Regions from separate parts of the Priestia sp. FSL P4-0332 genome, predicted to be linked through region 1. Evidence: riboswitches for the same ligand, from Rfam matches in the RefSeq annotation. Region 1 holds a riboswitch; the other holds the start of a gene.
The links. Region 1 has a riboswitch for ZMP and ZTP ahead of MKY06_RS04155 (APC family permease). Riboswitches for the same ligand answer to the same signal wherever they lie in the genome.
Positions count from the first base shown of each region.

Region 2: another riboswitch for ZMP and ZTP. It lies ahead of MKY06_RS12400 (phosphoglycerate dehydrogenase); the one in region 1 lies ahead of MKY06_RS04155 (APC family permease).

Region 1 covers NZ_JBBOUA010000001.1:790,143-796,446, forward strand. Annotated here, with positions in the region: gene MKY06_RS04140 (sodium:solute symporter family protein) at 1-1,338, opposite strand, end outside; gene MKY06_RS04145 (DUF3311 domain-containing protein) at 1,338-1,541, opposite strand; gene MKY06_RS04150 (cupin domain-containing protein) at 1,920-2,420, opposite strand; ZMP/ZTP riboswitch at 2,906-2,984, shown strand; gene MKY06_RS04155 (APC family permease) at 3,041-4,636, shown strand; gene MKY06_RS04160 (DUF5105 domain-containing protein) at 4,819-5,865, shown strand; gene MKY06_RS04165 (acyl-CoA thioesterase) at 6,017-6,304, shown strand, end outside.
Region 2 covers NZ_JBBOUA010000001.1:2,455,895-2,462,198, reverse strand. Annotated here, with positions in the region: gene MKY06_RS12430 (HD domain-containing protein) at 1-408, shown strand, start outside; tRNA gene MKY06_RS12425 (tRNA-Ala) at 515-586, shown strand; gene MKY06_RS12420 (hypothetical protein) at 704-853, opposite strand; gene MKY06_RS12415 (hypothetical protein) at 1,029-1,157, opposite strand; gene MKY06_RS12410 (DUF6143 family protein) at 1,714-1,938, opposite strand; gene MKY06_RS12405 (hypothetical protein) at 1,958-2,419, opposite strand; gene MKY06_RS12400 (phosphoglycerate dehydrogenase) at 2,543-3,742, opposite strand; ZMP/ZTP riboswitch at 3,911-3,989, opposite strand; gene htpG (molecular chaperone HtpG) at 4,200-6,077, shown strand; gene MKY06_RS12390 (hypothetical protein) at 6,108-6,299, opposite strand.

The DNA.
Region 1 (6,304 bases):
TGAATTTCCTGTGGCATGAACGGTAAACGTTACAACCAGCCCTACTACTAATCCAGCAATCGTACTTTCTTTCGATTGATTTCTCCAAAACAGGCTGATAACGATAGCCGGGAAGATTTGTACCATACCGGATACCCCTAGTAACTGTAGGGAAACAAGTGCTTGAGGGAATAATAAACCAAATAAAAGTGCCAGTCCAATAACAACGAAAACCATAGAACGAGTAACCATTGTTAATGTTTTACCCTGTACATTTGGATTAATTAAATCTCTAAATATATTATTTGCAAATAAGTTAGACGCTCCGATAGCCATGATAGAGCATGGAATTAATGAAGCAAGAGCAATCGTTGCATAAGCTAACCCTTGGCCAATGCCGCCATATGAATATTGAATTAAGGTTAATAATGCTAATCTAGGATCCGTCGTATCTTGAGGTAATACTTGATAAGCAATAAATCCTAAGAAGATGACTAGAATTAAAACGATATTGTAAAGCGGTAAGAAAATAGCATTTTTACGAAGCGAATCTGCACTTTTAGCAGTGAAAACACCTGTAGCAGCGTGGGCCCACATGAATAAAGCTAAAGCAGATACGAGTGATGCTGTAATAAACCATGGAATGCCTTTAGGTCCTTGTGTTGGGATCGTTAATAGCTGAGGTGCATCCTTTGCAACATTGTCGATCATGTTGCCCCAGCTTCCAAAATGCATAATTGGCAGAGAAACAACCATAAATAACATAATCGCCCATACTAAAATATCTTTAATAATTGCCGTATATGTGGGACCTTTAATTCCGCTGAAAAAGGTATAAAGAGCCACAAGAAAGAATGAAAGAATAACGACAGCTTTTACGTTAATGTAGCCAGTTCCTGCAACGCGAAGAGTATCTTGAATACCGCTAAGCTGAAGATCAATATATGGAATGAGCATCAATACACCTACTATGGCAATTAAAGAGGAGAGAAATTTACTGTTAAAACGTTCTCTGGCATAATCAGCAAGCGTAGTAAGTTTGTGCTTTTTAGCAACAGTCCAAAGCTTTGGAAGAAAAAAGTATGAAATTAAAAAGGCTAAAACAGAGTAAGGAATGGCAAAAAATGCGATGCTTCCTCCCTGATAAGCTGTACTCGTAAGACCTAGGAATGTATAAGCAGTATATAAATCTGCTCCTACTAAAAGCCAGACGAGCAGGCTTCCAAAACGTCTTCCACCTACAGCCCACTCTTCAACTGAGCTTCTAGATGATTTGTCACGTCCCGCTATAAAGCCAATTGCGATAACGACAAGAACAATTGCTGATGTGATTAAAAGTGCGGTTAAATTTCCTTGCATTATTCAATGTCCCCCCAAGATTTTTGTAAACGATAAATAATAAATGTACACACAGGCGTTAAGAAGACCCATAAAAATAACCATAAATGCAAAAGAGGTAATCCAAAAATAATTGGATGAATGTTATTTACAAAAGGTAAAAAAGCGAATTGAGCAATAAATGGAATGATGAATAAAATAAAAATTATGAATTTTCTGTTCAATTTTACTCCTCCTACTAAAAATTTATCTAACAATGTTCACTATGATAGCAAGTCTGACATGGTAAAGCAATAAGTTTTTTGAAAATTTAGTTATAATCTATGGAAATTTTTTCAGAAAAACAAAAAAGAGCTTATGGTGGGAGTATATTTGAAATGATTATGCAAGAAAAAAAGGGGGATAATCTAAGCGAAGTTGCTCTTGAAGCAAAAAAGAGAACGGAAAAGAAGAAATTTAGTTTTGACCGGGAAGTTTTTGTTATTTCGCTGAGATAAAGTATATTGCTATTGCATCATAAGAAAAGAATTTGTATGTTCAAATAGAGATTCATGGAAAGAATAAAACAAAGCAAATAAAAAAACTAGACAATAAGTGCTTGTCTAGTTCCACCACTCTGTCAATGGTCCTTTGTCGCCATAAACAGGATCTGTTGTAGGAATAGGTACTTGTGCAATTTCATCAAATACGTGAGGGCGATCAGTTTGTTTTCCTGTTCGTAAATTGTACTCCATGCCCTCTGGATAAGCTCCAACCACTTTAAAATCAGCAGTTGACTGCAGACGCATATGCCCTGTACCTGCAGGAAGTACGAGCACATCACCAGCATGCACCACGATATTTTCCCCCATATGTCCACCTAGTTTTAAACGTGCAGATCCCCTAATTACACCTAGTGCTTCATGAGAATTGCTGTGGTAATGGTGAAAATCATATATGCCGCCTACCCAGCTATTTTTCCAGTCGTGAGAATTAAAAATGCTCTCCACTTTCTCTTTCTTACTAATAAATACGTGTTCATACAACAAAACTGGAAGACGAGGGTGATTTGGAATGGTTCCGTCGTCATCAAAATAAAGAACTTTTACATTTGCATAATTCATAAGCATCCCTCTAACAATCTTTTTTTCGTAATTTTCCCTGTTTTTTGCTGGCGTAAACAGAGAAGTTTGCTCGAAGTACTTCATTTGTTGCGAAGTGCATGATATGTAGGTTTTAACGTTTTCCTAAAAGAAGTCTCCCACTTCAAGCGTAGCTATGTGGTGGGCAGTTCCCTTTAGTATCTTTTCTTCATATTGTATATAAGTAAAGGGTCTAGTGCAAGAATTCTATGGATATATAGCTGTTAATTCTTATTTTGTAAATGAATAATGTATATTAATATAATTTTTAGAAGGTGATCTGTTCGTGGAGTAAAAGAATCAAATAATAGAAAAAGTTAGGATTTTAGTTCTTTTTATAATTAAAAAGAGATTTTCAGAAGATTAATTCGGAATTTTACGAATAATTTATTATTTTTAGAAAAGTAATGTAAACATTTTTGTGTATTGAGTAATAGTAATGAATGTTATATACTGATAAAAAATATATTCCTATATGTGACTGGCGCAACATGGATGACCATGGGGGAGCATATAGCGTATAAGCCGCGCGCCTGGGCAAACACTTGAGAAAATTTCGCAAGTGTTTTTTTTATTTTCCTAGGGAAGAGGAGTAGATTTGGATGAGCAATATGCAAAGGAAGATGGGAACATTTGCTTTAACCATGACAGGCATAGGTTCGATTATCGGTTCAGGATGGCTGTTTGGAGCATGGAAAGCAGCTCAAATTGCGGGACCCGCGGCTATTTTTTCATGGGTTATTGGAATGGTGGTTATTTTGACCATTGCTCTATCATATGCTGAACTGGGCGCGATGTTTCCACAAGCAGGGGGGATGGTCAAATATCCTCAGTATTCACACGGATCATTTATTGGTTTTTTGGCTGCTTGGGCTAACTGGATTTCAATCGCTTCAACGATAACAGTGGAGGCTATTGCATCTGTGCAATATATGAGTACTTGGCCGTGGAAATGGGCTCGCTGGACTCATGAATTAGTAGACAATGGCATTTTAACGTCCAAGGGCTTGGCAGTTGCGTCTTTGTTATTATTCGTTTACTTTTTTGTGAACTATTGGACGGTAAATCTCTTTGCTAAAGCAAACTCATTTATTACGATTGTTAAATTAATTATTCCTGGTTTAACGGCAGGGGCTTTATTTTTTGCTGGTTTTCATAGTGGAAACTTTTCAAGTGAGCATGGGGTAGCACCTTACGGATGGGCCAGTGTTTTAACGGCAGTGGCAACATCAGGTATTGTGTTTGCATTTAATGGGTTTCAAAGTCCTGTAAATATGGCAGGAGAAGCGAAATCACCTAATAAATCGATTCCGATAGCTGTAATTGGTTCAATCTTTATTGCAGGAATTGTATACATTATATTGCAAATTGTCTTTATCGGAGCAGTAAGTCCGTCATCAATTGCTGATGGATGGAATCATTTGAATTTTAACTCTCCTTTTGCTGATTTAGCGATTGCGCTTGGAATTAACTGGCTAACAATTGTGTTATACGCAGACGCATTTGTTTCTCCTTCCGGCACAGGTGCTACATATACGGCAACTACTTCTAGAATGTTATACGGGATGCAGCAAAATGGATACTTGCCAAAGATATTTGGTACTCTTCATCCACTTTACAATGTCCCGCGCCCAGCTATGTGGCTAAATTTAGCAGCGTGCTTCTTGTTTCTCTTTTTATTTAGAGGATGGGGTGTCTTAGCAGAAGTGATCTCAGTAGCGACGCTTATCTCTTATATTATGGGTCCTGTAGCGCTTATAACATTAAGAAAAACGGCTTCACACTTTTACCGTCCATTTTATTTAAAAGGGGCATCAGTTATTGCGCCATGCGGCTTCGTTTTTGCTTCCTTGACGCTTTACTGGGCAAGGTGGCCACTTACAGGTGAAGTGATCTTTATTATGGCAATTGGCCTGCCTGTTTATTTTTATTACCAAGCGAAAAATAAATGGGTGGGCTTTAAAAAAGAATTTTTAACCGGGGCTTGGATGCTTATCTATTTAGCGTGCATGATTTTTATTTCCTACATAGGAAGCGAAAAATTCGGAGGAAAAAATATTTTGCCTTTCGGATGGGATATGCTAGTGATTGCTTGCGTATCATTAGCTTTTTATTACTGGGGAATTAAAAGCGGCAAATCTAACCGATATATGAAAGAAGCTGAACAAATCAATCAAGAAAATTTTAAATCTAAATAAAAAAACACGAGCCCGTGCTCGTGTTTTTTTATTTAGGTGAGTAGAGAATTTAGACTTATTTTTTATCAAAATATTGTAAAAAATATAGATTTTAAGGTTTAAGTATTTATACAGAGGGAACCTTTATTTGGGATAAAGTTCTAAAAAAACAAAATAAAGGGGATTAGGCAGCTGTGAAAAAAATGAATGTTTTGGCTTTGGCTTTTGTACTTATGCTAGTATTAGCGGCTTGCAACAGTTCTAAGGAAACGGGAGGATCCACTTCGGCTAAAAATAAGGCGATTGAAGCATCCATTGACAGCGCATCTTATATTTTAGTAGATAGTGATGAAGGAGCTACAAGTGAAGAAAAAGGGCTGTTGAAAGTTGATTTAAAAGTGAAAAATGTATCCAAAAACAGTATATCTTTATCGGATTATGACGGTGTGTATTTATACGAAGGAGATGAACAGCTGTCTCCAAAAACGGGAGTGAACAGTCGTGAGCTTGGACTAGAAAGCAGTGCATCTGACAAGATTGGCGCTGGAAAGCAAAAAAATTTAACGTTTGTCTTTGAAGTCAAAAAAGATAAAAAGTACAAAATTGGGCTTCAGCCAAAATCATCTGATTATGATGAAGAAATTGACGAAGTGACATTAACACTGGATACGAAAAAGTACGCGAAAAGCTATAATAAGCTGCAAGAGCCAGAAAAAGCTCTGCAAGCTTACACAGAAGTCCTTTACTTAAACAAAGAAAACGTAGACTATGATAATTATGTAACAGCAGATAAAACAGCTGTCATAGAAGAACAGAAAAAAGCGTTTAATGAGGAATTAAAAGGTGCGTTTTCTAACAGTTTAACCGACAAAGCAAAAAAAGATTTTTTTAACATGTATAAAGATGTTTTAAAAGAAAAAGCAAGTGTGAAAACAAATGTGATTGCGAATGCAAATAATAAAGCCGTAGTAGAAGTGGAGTACACTACTCTTGATTTATCAGACTTATATTCATACGTATCGCAGCTTAAGCGAGCATACACAGATGAAACGAAAGATTACGATACACAACACTCTGAAGAGTTTGCGGCTTCTAAATTCAAAGATATTGTAAATGAATTAGAAACGAAAGAAGGAAGTCGTCCCCTACGAATTTTTATGGTGAAAGAAGATGGGAAATGGACTGTAAAGTCAAGTGACCTATACAGTGATTCTTTAGGTAAAACGTTTGGATCAAGCTATATTCGATAGACAAAAAAGAGAAGAATTTTTCTTCTCTTTTTTGTTTTCTGTAAATAAATCAACGAGTTTTTTGTAAAGCTAAATTTATCAAAATATGCTAGTATAGGTTCATTCATTCTTTTATTCTTATTATGATAGGCATCAATGGAGGTTCTTACTAATGAAAGCAAATTATTGTAAAGATACAAAGGCCGTTCGAACGAGCCGCATTTTTCCTAATGATATTAATAATCACAATACGTTATTTGGCGGAAAGTTAATGAGTGATATTGATATGATTGCGTCCATTTCAGCTTATCGTCACAGTCGTACAGAGTGTGTGACAGCTTCAGCAGACTCTATTCATTTTCTGCACCCTATTACGCCTCAGGATTCTGTATGTTTGGAGTCATACGTATCATGGACAGGTCGTTCATCCATGGAAGTGTTTGTGAAAGTGATTAAAGAA
Region 2 (6,304 bases), 1.7 Mb from region 1:
ATTGCAGCAGCTTATCTGCATGATGCTGTAGAAGATACAAGTGTAACACTCGAAGAAATTGTACAAAGATTTGGTTTAGAGGTAGCGGGGATTGTTGAAGCTCATACAGAAAACAAATCAAAAAGCTGGGAAGAACGTAAACAGCATACAATTCAAATTGTGAAAACTGGTTCTCTTGAAGTGAAATCTTTAATTGTAGCAGATAAATTAGACAATTTACGGTCTTTAAAAGAAAGCTACGATCAGCAAGGAGATACGATTTGGAATAGCTTTAAAAGAGGATTCGAAAAGCAGAAATGGTACTACGAATCCATCAGCAAATACGCTGCAAAAGGATTGGAACCAAGCCAAATTCCAAGCTTTTTTTATACGTACAAACAAGAAGTAAATGATTTTTTTAGAAGTTAATATTCATATGAAGAAATTAGAAAACACTGAAAATAACTATTGCGAACGCGCGGCATACGTATTAAAATATAGTAGAGTCAACACGCAATAAAGGCTCTACATAATCGGGACTGTAGTTCAGTGGGAGAATACTTGTCTGGCAGACAAGGGGTCGTGGGTTCGAATCCCATCAGTTCCATAAAACCAGTCGTATCAAGAGTTTAAAATACTTTAAAACTCTGCAGGATGGAATGGTTGCAATACTATTTCATCTGACCTCTTCATGATTTCCATGAAGAGGTTTTTTATTTTCTTTTTACGATTGATCCTCATGATTTTTATGATTATTCTTTTCACTGCTCCTGCTGACAATTTCTCTAAGTTCGCCCTCGTCGCCTTTTGCATTGATGATTTCAAAAAGCTGATTCAGCCCTTCACTTGTTTCATCGTTTGGTTCTTTGCCCATTCTATCCCCTCCTTTTGCTTCTAGGATGCCCATTTTTTTCACATTGTTTCATGTAAAAAGCAATTCATCAATATTAATCGGCCGTAAAAGTATACCTTTACGGCCCTTGTGCAATTACTGGTTATACAGATATACTCAATCCATTCTTTAACTTTTGCAGCATTTTGTAGGGTTTCTAATACTCATCTATAATGAAATGATCATCACAAACTTCGTTAAAATCGCTCTCGTCGTGGAGATCTACTTCTTTATCTTTAGATATCTCGGTTTCTTGTGTAAATAGTTTAAAAAGCTTGTTTAGCATTATTCCACCTCATATCTTTCATTAATACATTCAGTATGATTAATTTATATGAAGCCAGTATGAATTGAAACTTAAGATAATGTGAATTTAGACATTAACGTGAGATGTTAAGGATGCTTACCCTTACCTGGACAAAAAGGTTACTTCATTCTACAAAGAGGTGATGAGTATATCAGCTGTATTTGGCATTCGTTCTATAACAGTCGTCTTTTTGCTTCCTCCCTGCTGCTATATAAAAAATACGGCATTCGTTTTTTATACAGTGTTAATCGATTTACTATTGTACTAGGTGGCTTAGTTTTATGTATTATCGCTTTAATCCTTGAGTCCTCAACATCCTTAAATACCATTCAAATCGCTTGTTTAGTCGGAATCATACTTTTGCTTGCTTTGTTTTTCTTTGGTTATATCCCACAATCGAACGAAAAAACGCAAGCTATAAAAAAGAACTTTGTATGCTGCTGCAAAGTTCTTTTCATAAACGCTTACTGTTTGTTAAGAACTGTACTAAATATGAAATAGCTCATACACTTCTCATACAATCGCTAAGACCTATTCAGTTAACAGTCCTTCTTACGTTTTTTTCAAAACATCTATATGCAATTTCAGCTTTAATTTCTTTATTTCCCGGAGAAACTAGAAAAATAACGTAGGAACCGTTGTTTGAAAAGATAAATTTACCGTCTTCATCACTTACTAATGTCCTCGTCGGCTGCTGGTATATAAACGGATTGTTTTGTAATTTTATATTCCAATGCTTTTTTAATATTTCTACTATCACTTCTTAAAGTAGTAATCACCTATTCTTTTGTGGTCATAAAATGAAGAATTCTTACCTTTTTTTCACAATATTCAACAATTTTATAACAGGTTGTGAGGATATCATGTCTAGACAGTTCTATTTCATCAAATACAAACTTTGAAAGCTGCTTCTGCAGAACCTCCAACTTTTTGCTGTCTTCTTCATCGATCCATAGTCCTTCCGTAATACACACATCTGCTAGTTTGTTAATAGATTGAGCCGTCCAGTTTAAGCCGGCTGAAGAAACGGTTTTTGTAAGTAAATCATTTTTTATAGCTAGAATAACTTGACACACATGGGTATAGGCATCAACTTTCTTTTGGATAAATGCTTTGCGAAGCTCTTGTTTGTATTGCTCTTTCGACATCACTATAGCTACGACAGACGTAATGAATGTTCCTGCCAGCGCGATGAGCGACCCTATCAAAATTCCTATCAGTTCTCCTGACAAAACGTTCACCTCTTTAAAGGTATTTCTATATGCTATGAGAATAAAGGAAATGATATGAGGTAAACACCATGTAAAAACAGCCCTAACTTAGAAAAGTTAGGGCTGAAACACTAAAATATGATGGGAACCAAATTAGATAATACGACTTGTAATAATTCCTTCAATTTGACCAATTTTTTCTTCTAGCTCAGGCACAATCTCGTCACTTACTTGATTGTCAATATCGATCATTGTATACGCATATTCACCGCGGCTTCTGTTCACCATATCTGCGATGTTTAAATTGTAGTTTGAGAATACTTGCGTAAGTTGTCCTACCATATTCGGCACGTTGTGATGGAAAGCAGCTACGCGTTTTTTCCCAGTGTAAGGAAGAGATGCATTCGGGAAGTTCACTGAGTTTTTAACGTTTCCTGTTTCCAAGAAATTTTTCACTTGACGTGCTGCCATTACCGCGCAGTTTTCTTCTGATTCTTGAGTTGATGCCCCTAAATGAGGAATTGGCACAACATTTTTCATGTTCAAGACATTTTGATTTGGGAAATCTGTAATGTATCGGCCAACTTTTCCACTTTCAAGAGCAGCTTTCATATCTTCTTCGTTTACAAGCTCACCGCGTGAGAAGTTCAAGATATGAACATCTGGTTTCATGATGCTAAACGTTTCTTTATTGAAAACACCTTTTGTATCGTCCGTTAATGGAACGTGAACCGTAATATAGTCAGATGCTGCAAATAGTTCTTCTAGAGACATTGCACGCTGTACGTTGCGAGACAAATTCCAAGCTGTATTAACAGAAATGAATGGATCAAAACCAATTACGTCCATATCTAAATCAAGCGCATCGTTTGCTACAAGAGCACCAATTGCACCTAAACCAATAACGCCTAACGTTTTACCTTTGATTTCTTTTCCAACAAACTGTTTTTTGCCTGCTTCAACTAACTTAGGAATTTGATCACCTTGGCCGTCTAATCCTTTTGTCCATTCAACTCCAGCAAATAAGTTACGAGAAGAAGCCATAATTGTAGTTAAAACCATTTCTTTTACTGCGTTTGCATTAGCTCCTGGCGTATTAAATACAACGATACCTTGCTCCGTGCAAGCGTCCACTGGTATATTATTAACCCCTGCTCCAGCTCGTGCAATAGCTTTTAAATTTTGGTCAAATGCCATGCTGTGCATGTTAAAGCTACGCACGACAATCGCATCTGGGTTTTCGCTGTCATTGTCAATTTGATAACCTTCTTGATTAAAAACATTTAGACCTTTTTGTGCAATGTTGTTTAATGTTTTGATTGTTTGTACTTTTTCCAATGTTAATGTGCTCATTTTGTACTCTCCTCTGATTATCATCGTAGTTTTACATGTTTTTACCTTTGAATAAAGGAACTTCGTTTTTAATTTTTTTAAAAGTCTGGTTTTTTAGCCTACATGTCTGGTAACTTCTATATCCTCTCCCCCTAAACAGAAAGAGGTAAGAGATATGTATTAATCCCTTACCTCTGCCCAGGCGAACGGCTACGTCACTATATGCTTCCTCACGGTTATCCGCGTTTCGCCAGTCACACATAGTCTTTGAAATTAAGTATATTCTAGCAAACTCTTTCAGAACGTTCAACCTTTTTTTAAAAGTTTGCTTTTTTCAGTCTAATTTTTAATCTCTTTAGTGAATCTCCTAATATATTGACAAATGTCCTAATACATGTTAAATAAGAAGAGTGATTAGCACTCTATCCACTGAAGTGCTAATTGTTTTACAAGCCCTATTTGGAAAGGAGAACTTCTTATGTCAAAAAAAGAATTCAAAGCCGAATCAAAGCGATTATTAGAGATGATGATTAATTCCATCTATTCTCAAAAAGAAGTATTTTTGAGAGAACTTCTATCAAATTCAAGCGATGCAATCGATAAAATTTATTACAAAGCTTTAACAGACGACTCCTTGCGTTTTAACAAAGAAAGCTATTACATAAAAGTAACACCAGATAAAACTAACCGTATCTTAACCATTACGGATACTGGGATTGGCATGACGCAAGAAGAGCTTGAAAGCAGCTTGGGCACAATTGCGCGAAGCGGTTCCCTTGCGTTTAAAAACGAAAATGAAACAAAGGACGGGCACACGATTATCGGCCAATTCGGCGTTGGGTTTTACGCAGCGTTTATGGTGGCAGATGTCGTAACGGTGATTAGTAAAGCGTTAGGCAGCGGTGAAGCCTATAAATGGGAATCTACTGGTGCCGATGGTTATACAATCGAACCTTGCGAAAAAGAAACGGTTGGGACTCAAATCATTTTAAAAATTAAAGAAAATACAGAAGATGAAACATATGATGAGTATCTAGAAGAGTATCGTTTAAAAGAGATCATTAAAAAGTATTCAGACTTTATCCGCTACCCGATTAAAATGGACATAACGGAAAAACTTCCTAAAGAAGGTTCTGATAACGAGCTAGAAGATTATACAGAAGAGCAAGTTATCAACAGTATGGTACCGATCTGGAAGAAAAACAAAAATGAATTGACTTCAGAAGACTATGAGCAGTTTTATTCAGAAAAGCGCTACGGATTTGATAAACCGCTCACTCACCTTCATATTAATGTGGATGGAACGATTCGCTACAATGCCATTTTATTTATTCCAGAAAATAGTCCGTTTGACTACTACTCAAAAGAATTTGAAAAAGGGCTTGAACTGTATTCAAACGGCGTCTTAATTATGAATAAATGTGCAGACCTTCTTCCAGATTACTTTAGCTTTGTAAAAGGTATGGTAGATTCTGAAGATTTATCTCTTAATATTTCACGTGAAATTTTGCAGCAAGACCGCCAGCTTCAGCTGATTGCCAAAAACATCGGCAAGAAAATCAAAAATGAATTAAAAAGCTTGCTTAAAAACGAACGTGAAAAGTTCGAGAAGTTTTATAAATCATTTGGCCGCCAGCTGAAGTACGGCGTTTACAGTGACTTTGGCAGCAACAAAGACGTATTAAAAGACCTGCTTTTATTCTATTCTTCTACAGAGAAAAAGCTCGTAACACTAGATGAGTATGTATCGCGCATGCCTGAGGATCAAAAGTATATCTATTATGCATCAGGCGAATCGTACGACCGAATTGAAAAACTTCCTCAAGCAGAATTGGTTGCAGATAAAGGGTACGAAATTCTGTATTTTACAGAAGATATCGATGAATTTGCCATTAAAATGTTAATGACGTACGAAGAAAAAGAATTTAAATCTGTTTCAAGCAGTAACTTAGGGATTGAAGCAGAAGAAGAACAGATCAATGAGTCTGAGGAAAGAGAAAATAAAGAGCTATTTGACTATATGAAAAAAGCTTTGGCGGGAAAAGTAGGAGATGTGCGCGCGTCTAAACGTTTAAAAACACATCCCGTTTGCTTATCAGCTGATGGTGAAGTAACGATTGAAATGGAGAAAATTTTAAGTGCTATGCCTGATAATCAGCATGTAAAAGCAGAGAAAGTGTTAGAAATTAACGTAAATCATGATGTATTCGCTTCTTTAAAAGATGCATTTGAAAGTGATAAAGGGAAATTAGACCTTTATACAAATTTATTATATAACCAAGCTCTTCTAATTGAAGGCTTATCTATTAGTGATCCCGTTGAATTCACAAATGATATTTGTAAAATCATGATATAAAAATCAGGCGCAGAATCATTCTGCGCCTGATTATATGTATGGCATAATAAAAGTAGTTATATAGTAAGAAGCGATAAAAATGGGTAGGGGCAGTTCTTCTGTTACTCTTATTGAGTGTTTGCCTTCTTTAAAATGAAAAAGGTCTGTTTTAAACTCTGCGACTTTTTCTCTTTTTTGATTAAAAATACACGCTTCCTCTACGGCTTCATGACTGCTTAACATGTAGA